Regions from separate parts of the Scandinavium sp. M-37 genome, predicted to be linked through region 2. Evidence: predicted binding sites of a transcription regulator. Region 2 holds the regulator's gene; the other holds the start of a gene.
What was found. The regulator sigma-54, encoded in region 2, starts transcription at its own class of promoters, with help from an activator protein. The targets are predictions, from matches to a motif close to GTTGGCACANNTTTCGCTNT.

Region 1 (4,426 bases), on a different contig from region 2:
ATGTCTCGATGTCATTATCGAGTCCGCCCACTCGCGTTTTCCAGTGATCAGCGAAGACAAAGATCACATCGAAGGGATTTTGATGGCCAAGGATCTGCTGCCGTTTATGCGCAGCGATGCCGAAGCTTTCAGCATGGATAAAGTGTTACGCCAGGCGGTGGTGGTGCCGGAAAGCAAGCGGGTTGACCGTATGCTGAAAGAGTTCCGCTCTCAGCGCTACCATATGGCGATTGTGATTGACGAATTTGGCGGCGTCTCGGGTCTGGTGACCATCGAAGACATCCTCGAACTTATCGTCGGCGAAATTGAAGACGAATACGATGAAGAAGATGACATCGATTTCCGTCAACTGAGCCGTCACACCTGGACCGTTCGCGCACTGGCCTCGATTGAAGATTTCAACGAAGCCTACGGCACGCACTTTAGCGACGACGAAGTTGATACCATCGGCGGCCTGGTCATGCAGGCGTTCGGTCACCTGCCTGCGCGCGGTGAATCGATTGTCATTGATGGTTACCAGTTCAAAGTTGCGATGGCTGACAGCCGACGTATCATCCAGGTACATGTCAAACTTCCGGAAGATGCGCCACAGCCCAATCTGGAAGACTAATTTTACGGGACGACAACGCTAAATGGCATTTGCCTCTCTGATTGAACGCCAGCGCATTCGCCTGCTGCTGGCGCTACTTTTTGGTGCCTGCGGAACGCTGGCTTTTTCACCTTATGATTTCTGGCCTGCGGCGATTGTGTCGCTGATAGGGCTGCAAGGATTAACCCTCAACCGCCGTCCGCTGCAAAGTGCCTGGATTGGTTACTTCTGGGGGCTGGGCCTGTTTGGCTCAGGCATCAACTGGGTGTACGTCAGCATTGCGCAGTTTGGCGGTATGCCAGGCCCGGTGAATGTTTTCCTGGTGGTATTGCTCGCGGCATATCTGTCGCTGTATACCGGGTTATTCGCCGGGGTGCTTTCGCGTCTGTGGCCAAAAGCGACCTGGATTCGCGTGGCTATTGCTGCACCTGCGGTGTGGCAAATCACCGAGTTCCTGCGCGGTTGGGTGTTGACCGGTTTCCCGTGGCTGCAGTTCGGCTACAGCCAGATTGACGGCCCGCTGAAAGGCCTCGCGCCGGTGATGGGCGTGGAGACCATTAACTTCCTGCTGATGATGGTTAGCGGCCTGCTGGCGCTGGCGTTAATGACCCGCAACTGGCGTCCGCTGGTCGTGGCGGTGGTGCTCTTCGCCCTGCCTTTCCCACTGCGCTATATCCAGTGGTATCAGTTGCTACCCGAGCGCACCACCGGGGTGTCGCTGGTACAAGGCAATATTCCTCAGTCGCTGAAGTGGGATGAAAAAGAGCTGATCAACACGCTGCAGATTTATCTCAATGCGACCGAGAAAGTCATGGGCAAATCACAGCTCATCATTTGGCCAGAATCCGCCATTCCGGATCTCGAAATCAATCAGCAGCGCCTGCTCAGCATGATGGACGATATGTTGCGCGCCAAAAACAGCTCGTTGATAACCGGGGTCGTCGATTCGCGTCTTAACGCCCAAAACCGTTACGACACCTATAACACCATCATTACGCTCGGCAAAGATAACCCGTACAGCTACAACTCTACCGACCGGTACAACAAGAACCATCTGGTGCCATTCGGTGAATTTGTACCGCTGGAGTCAATTCTGCGTCCGCTGGCACCGTTCTTTGACCTGCCGATGTCATCGTTTAGCCGTGGGCCGTACGTCCAGCCCCAGCTCTCGGCGCATGGTCTGAAGCTGACCCCGGCGATTTGCTACGAGGTTATTCTCGGCGAGCAGGTGCGCGACAACCTCCGCCCGGATACCGATTTCCTGCTGACCATCTCTAACGATGCGTGGTTCGGTAAATCGATTGGCCCGTGGCAGCACTTCCAGATGGCACGGATGCGCGCCCTGGAACTGGCGCGACCGCTGCTGCGTAGCACCAACAACGGGATTACCGCGGTGATTAATCCGCACGGCGATGTGCAGGCGATGATCCCGCAGTTTACTCGTGAGGTACTGACCACCACGGTAACGCCAACCTCCGGCCTGACGCCATACGCCCGCTTCGGCAACTGGCCACTGTGGATCCTCACCGCACTGTTCGGTTTTGGCGCCCTGGTGATGAGCCTTCGAGGTAAACAGCAAAACCGTCGCTGATGCGATGGTTTTTAGTCCCTTCACCCTCTCCTGCGGGAGAGGGCCGGGGTGAGGGCATCAGCCTGCCCCCTAATTATCCCCTCGCCCCACCCCCATTTCTGGCACGCCAATTGCTTTGTTAATTCAGAGAGCTGCGTGATTTGCCTCAGTGCAACCCGGTCGCACCAATAACGCTCAGCGGTAGCACCCTTTCGGTGCAATGGAGCATTTTTGCCTTAAAACGGTGCGGCGCACTTCGCAAAAACAAACAATATCGCAGCAAAATCTTTACATTAAGCCAAACTAAATGTTAACAAACTGGCTTAACACTGCACACACAAGTGGCAGGCTATAACAACACAACACTCACATGGGTATCTGCGCGTCACTGACGCCACGATAAGGAAGGAGTTGGATATGCAATTACGTAAACTGGCCGCAGCAATGCTGGTGATGGGAATGTCCGCCGGACTGGCACATGCCGATGATGCAGCGCCGGCAGCAGGCAAAAGCACGCTGGACAAAATCGCCAAAAATGGCGTGATTGTGGTCGGCCACCGTGAATCATCCGTACCGTTCTCATACTACGACAACCAGCAGAAAGTGGTCGGCTACTCACAGGACTATTCCAACGCTATCGTTGACGCTATTAAGAAGAAGCTCAACAAACCTGACCTGCAGGTAAAGCTGATCCCGATTACCTCCCAGAACCGTATCCCGCTGTTGCAGAACGGAACCTTTGACTTCGAGTGTGGTTCTACCACCAATAACCTCGAGCGTCAGAAACAGGCTGCGTTCTCTGACACCATCTTCGTGGTCGGCACCCGCCTGCTGGTCAAGAAAGGTGGCCCAATCAAAGATTTCGCCGATCTGAAAGGCAAAGCGGTGGTCGTGACCTCCGGTACCACCTCTGAAGTGCTGCTGCACAAACTGAACGATGATAAGAAAATGGACATGCGCATCATCAGTGCTAAAGACCACGGCGACTCCTTCCGTACTTTGGAAAGCGGCCGCGCGGTGGCGTTCATGATGGATGACGCGTTGTTGGCAGGCGAACGTGCAAAAGCGAAGAAACCTGACAACTGGGAAATCCTCGGCACGCCGCAGTCTAAAGAAGCGTACGGCTGTATGCTGCGTAAAGACGATCCGCAGTTCAAGAAGCTGATGGATGACACCATTGCCCAGGCGCAGACCTCGGGTGAAGCGGCGAAGTGGTTCGAAAAATGGTTCAAGAACCCAATCCCACCGAAGAACCTGAACATGAACTTCGAACTGTCTGACGACATGAAGACCCTGTTCAAAGAACCGAATGACAAAGCACTTAACTAATTAAAACAACGATGGGCGGGTTCGCCTGCCCTCTCGATTGTCGGGAAGCATGGACAGACTATACGCGGAGTGGTCGTTCCCCATTCAGCGCGAAAAGAGCTTCTCACCAATCTTCGAGGGTAGCGCTGCTACCCTTTTTTTTCGGAGTCCATTTATGTCAATCGACTGGAACTGGGGTATTTTTCTGCAACAAGCCCCGTTCGGCAACACCACCTATCTTGGCTGGTTGTGGAGCGGATTTCAGGTCACCGTGGCGCTGTCTGTCACGGCCTGGATTATCGCTTTCCTCGTCGGCTCGCTGTTCGGCATTCTGCGTACCGTACCCAACCGAATCCTTTCCGGAATCGGGACGCTGTACGTTGAACTGTTCCGTAACGTTCCGCTGATCGTTCAGTTCTTTACCTGGTATCTGGTTATCCCGGAACTGCTGCCGGAAAACCTCGGTATGTGGTTTAAGTCAGAACTTGATCCCAACATTCAATTTTTTGTCTCTTCAATGATGTGTCTGGGCCTGTTTACTGCTGCTCGCGTCTGCGAGCAGGTGCGAGCCGCGATTCAGTCGCTGCCGCGCGGACAGAAAAACGCCGGGCTGGCAATGGGCCTGACGCTGCCACAAACCTATCGATATGTGCTGCTGCCAAATGCGTACCGCGTGATCGTGCCGCCAATGACCTCCGAGATGATGAACCTGGTGAAAAACTCGGCCATCGCCTCGACAATCGGTCTGGTGGACATGGCGGCGCAGGCCGGGAAACTGCTGGACTACTCGGCGCATGCCTGGGAATCCTTCACTGCCATCACTCTGGCCTACGTCCTGATTAACGCGATTATCATGCTGGTGATGAATCTGGTTGAACGTAAGGTTCGCCTGCCGGGCAATATGGGAGGCAAATAATGTACGAGTTTGACTGGAGTTCCATCGTTCCTTCGATGCCCTA
Region 2 (4,426 bases):
GTGATTTCAACGGTGTGCTTTACGCTCATGTTTTACGTTTTTCCAGCGTCCGGTGACGAGACTGAACGTTTTTCCCGCGGGAGCGGAAATAGTCAGCCAGCTGTTCGGCAATATACACCGAACGATGTTTACCGCCGGTACAACCAATCGCGACCGTCAGATAGCTGCGGTTGTTGGTTTCCAGCATAGGTAACCATAGCTCAAGATAGCTACGCGTCTGGTAGATAAAATTGTGAACTTCTGTATGACGGTCGAGGAATGCAGCAACCGGTTTATCGAGGCCAGTCATCGGACGCAGCTTCGGGTCCCAGTGCGGGTTCGGCAGGAAACGGACGTCAAACACGTAATCGGCATCAATCGGTATCCCATGCTTAAAGCCGAAGGATTCGAACACCATCGTCAGCTCACGTTCACGCTTGCCGAGCAGGCGCGTACGCAGCATTTCAGCCAGTTCATGCACCGACATTTCAGAGGTATCAACAATCAAGTCCGCACGCGAACGCAGCGGCTCAAGCAGATCGCTTTCCTGATCGATAGCGCTTTCCAGCGACAGATTCTTGCTGGAAAGAGGGTGTAGACGACGCGTATCGCTGTAACGACGGATCAACGTGTTGCGATCGGCATCGAGGAACAACAGTTGCGGGGAGAAGCAGTCAGGCAGATTTTCCATCGCCTGCTCAAAAATCTCCGGCGATTCCGGCATGTTACGCACATCAATGCTGACCGCAGCAGAGATCTGCCGGTCAGCCAGGCTTTTCGCCAGTTCCGGCAGCAACACCACCGGCAGGTTATCGACGCAGTAAAAGCCCATATCTTCCAGCGCACGCAGAGCCACAGACTTCCCTGAACCCGAGCGCCCGCTGACGATCATCAGTACCATCAGTCGTTTCTCCTTACGACAACCGACTTACCGTTAGGCATCGTCATCACCGCTATCGTCGCCGGTGATAATTTCATACAGCTCCTCATCGCTCTGCGCACCGCGCAGACGGCGGCAGATGGTTTTATCCGCCAGGCGTTTGGCGACCAGCGACAGCGTATGCAAATGCGTTTTGGTCTGGTCGGCAGGCACCAGTAGGGCAAACAGCAGGTCAACCGGCTGATTGTCTATCGCATCAAAGGCAATCGGGGTTTCGAGCTGCACGAACACGCCAACGGCGCGCGTGGTGTCCTCTTCCAGCTTGCCGTGTGGAATGGCAATGCCGTTACCGATGCCGGTACTGCCCATCTTTTCACGGGTCAGGATCGCCTCAAATACCACCTGTGGCGGGATGCTCAGCTGTTTAGCTGCCAGTTCGCTGATAATTTCCAGCGCACGTTTTTTACTCTGGCAGTGAACAGCACTGCGGGTACATTCCTGGTTAAGGACATTGCTCAGTTGCAGAGCGGAATCGTTGTTCATCATAATTTCACCTGCGTGCCGCCTGACCCGAAGAGCCGGATCAGGCGCACGGCCGGACAATTAGTGTTGTTTCAGTTTATCTTTATGTTTGGTCAGCTGTCTTGCAAGCTTGTCGATAAGACCGTCTATTGCGGCATACATATCCTGCCCTTCCGCACTGGCATGAATTTCGCCCCCGTTAACATGCAGGGTGGCATCCGAGATATGAGTCACCTTTTCCACTTTTAACACAATATAGACCTGATTAATCCGTTCGAAAAACTGCTCAAGCTTGGCAAATTTGGTATTCACAAATTCACGCAGAGCGTCAGTGATTTCGACGTTGTGTCCTGTGATATTGAGCTGCATAGTGTCTTCCTTATCGGTTGTGTCAGACCAGCTGTTTACGCTGGTTGGACGGCGGAATGGATAAAGACTCTCGGTACTTTGCAACGGTGCGGCGTGCCACCATGATACCCTGTTCGGACAGCATGGTGGTTAGCTTACTGTCACTCAGTGGTTTCGCGGGATTTTCCGCGGCAATTAACTTCTTCACCAGGGCACGAATCGCTGTCGACGAGGCTTCGCCACCGCCTTCAGTGTTCACGTGGCTGGAGAAGAAATACTTAAGCTCAAAAATGCCTCTTGGGCTGTGAAGATACTTTTGCGTTGTCACGCGCGAGATAGTCGATTCATGCATCTCGACGGCCTGAGCGATATCCGCCAGCACCATCGGCTTCATGAATTCTTCACCCTTTTCGAAAAACGCCTGCTGCTGTTCGACGATACAACGACTCACCCGGAGCAGCGTGTCATTGCGGCTTTCCAGGCTTTTGATCAGCCATTTCGCTTCCTGAAGATTACTGCGAATAAACTGGCTATCGGCATCGTTACGGGCGTTATTACACATCCCGGCGTAGTGCTGGTTGATTTGCAAACGCGGAATGCTGTCGGAATTGAGTTCGACCATCCAGCGGCCGCTTACCTTGCGTACCAGCACGTCAGGAATGACGTATTCCGGTTCGCCGGTCTGGATAGACTGACCCGGACGCGGGTCCAGTGATTGAATCAGCGTCACCGCTTCTTTCAACACGTCTTCTTTCAGACGCGTGACGCGCATCAGGCTGCGGAAATCGTGATTGGCCAGCAGAGAGAGATGATCGCTGATAATCGTTTTGGCTTCCGCCAGCCACGGTGTCTCTTTGCCAAACTGAGAAAGCTGGATCAGCAGGCAGTCGCGCAGATCTTTTGCCGCAACGCCAACAGGATCAAAGCGCTGTATGCGTTTCAGAACCGCTTCAACCTCATCGAGATCGAGCTCGTCGTCGCCAATGCTTTCGAGGATCTCTTCCACTGAGGCGGTGAGATAGCCGGTGTCATCGACGGCGTTAACGATAGAGGTGGCAATGGCGCGATCGGTGTCGGAGAACGGCGTCAGGCCAACCTGCCACATCAGATAGTCCTGAAGCGACTGGGTGGTTTCACCCTGATAGATTGGCAGCTCGTCGTCCTGATAGTCAGTGCCTGTCCCCGACGGTGTACCAGCGGTGTAAATTTCATCCCAGCTGGCGTCGAGGGGCAGCTCATCGGGCATCTCTTTCTGCTCGAGGGCATCGACGGTATCAAACGTATCGTTGGCTTCGTTGTCGGTTTCTTCTTGTGAATCCACTTCCTCGTGAAGATCGGTTTGCTCAAGCAGGGGATTACTCTCCAGCGCTTGCTGAAGTTCCTGTTGCAGCTCGAGCGTTGAAAGCTGCAACAGGCGAATGGCCTGTTGCAGTTGCGGCGTCATGGCGAGCTGTTGACTGAGCCTTAATTGCAAACCTTGCTTCATAATCAGGGCAAATTTCTCCGGCCAGAAATGGTAATTATCTCTACCCTATCAGAGTCTGAAGTCTTCCCCAAGATACACACGCTTAACATGCTCGTCCTGAAGGATTTGTTCTGGCGTACCGTGTGCAATCAAATGCCCCTGGCTGACGATATAAGCACGCTCACAGACCGCTAACGTTTCACGCACGTTATGGTCGGTAATCAGCACGCCGAGGCCGCTGTCGCGCAGATGCTCGATAATACGTTTGATGTCGATAACCGAAATGGGGTCAACGCCGGCAAAGGGTTCATCCAGCAGGATAAATTTAGGATTTGCTGCAAGCGCACGGGCGATTTCCACACGGCGACGTTCACCGCCGGAAAGTGCCTGGCCGAGGCTGTCGCGCAGGTGCTCAATGTGGAACTCTTCCATCAGCTCGTTGGCGCGGTCGACACGCTGCTCGTTGCTGAGATCGTCCCGGATTTGCAGCACGGCCATCAGGTTATCAAACACGCTCAGGCGGCGGAAAATAGAGGCTTCCTGCGGCAGGTAGCCTATTCCGCGACGGGCGCGAGCATGCAGCGGCAGCAGGCTGATATCGTCATCATCAATGATGATGTTACCCGCATCACGCGACACAATGCCGACGACCATATAGAAGGTGGTGGTTTTACCGGCCCCGTTCGGGCCCAGCAGACCGACGATTTCGCCGGAATTGACCGTCAGGCTAACGTCTTCTACGACCCGACGGCCCTTGTAGGCTTTCGCAAGATTCTTTGCAGTTAAAGTTGCCATAACGTCTTAGTTACTCTTTTTAGGCTGAGCCGGTGTGGTGGTTTTGCCGCTCTTATCCTGCAGCTGCGATGGCACCAGAACCGTGGTCACGCGCTTACCTTTTTCGCTAAACGCCTGCATTTTCTGCTCTTTCACCAGATAGGTGATTTTGTCACCCTTGATGTTGCTATCGACCTGTTCCAGATAGGCATTACCGGTCAGAACCACCAGGTCGTTGGCGACTTCATAGTGCATCTTCGATGCATGGCCGTTTACCGGTTTACCGTTGTCCTGCATTTGGTAGAAGGTGGCTGGATTACCGTAGCCGTCCATCGTCTCTTTACCTTTAACGCCAGCCGGGCGGGTGACCACCACTTTGTCAGCATTAATTTTGATGGTGCCCTGGGTGACGATAACGTTGCCGGTGAACGTCGCGACGTTCCCCTGCATGTCGAGGG

Region 1: the regulator sigma-54 is predicted to act here: its motif matches at 2,278-2,297, upstream of ACG0Z5_RS07815 (amino acid ABC transporter substrate-binding protein).

Annotation. Positions count from the first base shown of each region.
Region 1 covers NZ_JBIGIN010000007.1:132,221-136,646, forward strand. The annotation lists gene corC (CNNM family magnesium/cobalt transport protein CorC) at 1-610, shown strand, start outside; gene lnt (apolipoprotein N-acyltransferase) at 633-2,180, shown strand; gene ACG0Z5_RS07815 (amino acid ABC transporter substrate-binding protein) at 2,577-3,488, shown strand; gene ACG0Z5_RS07820 (amino acid ABC transporter permease) at 3,643-4,383, shown strand; gene gltK (glutamate/aspartate ABC transporter permease GltK) at 4,383-4,426, shown strand, end outside.
Region 2 covers NZ_JBIGIN010000024.1:11,952-16,377, forward strand. The annotation lists gene npr (PTS phosphocarrier protein NPr) at 1-29, opposite strand, end outside; gene rapZ (RNase adapter RapZ) at 26-880, opposite strand; gene ptsN (PTS IIA-like nitrogen regulatory protein PtsN) at 914-1,405, opposite strand; gene hpf (ribosome hibernation promoting factor) at 1,463-1,750, opposite strand; gene rpoN (RNA polymerase factor sigma-54) at 1,773-3,215, opposite strand; gene lptB (LPS export ABC transporter ATP-binding protein) at 3,264-3,989, opposite strand; gene lptA (lipopolysaccharide ABC transporter substrate-binding protein LptA) at 3,996-4,426, opposite strand, start outside.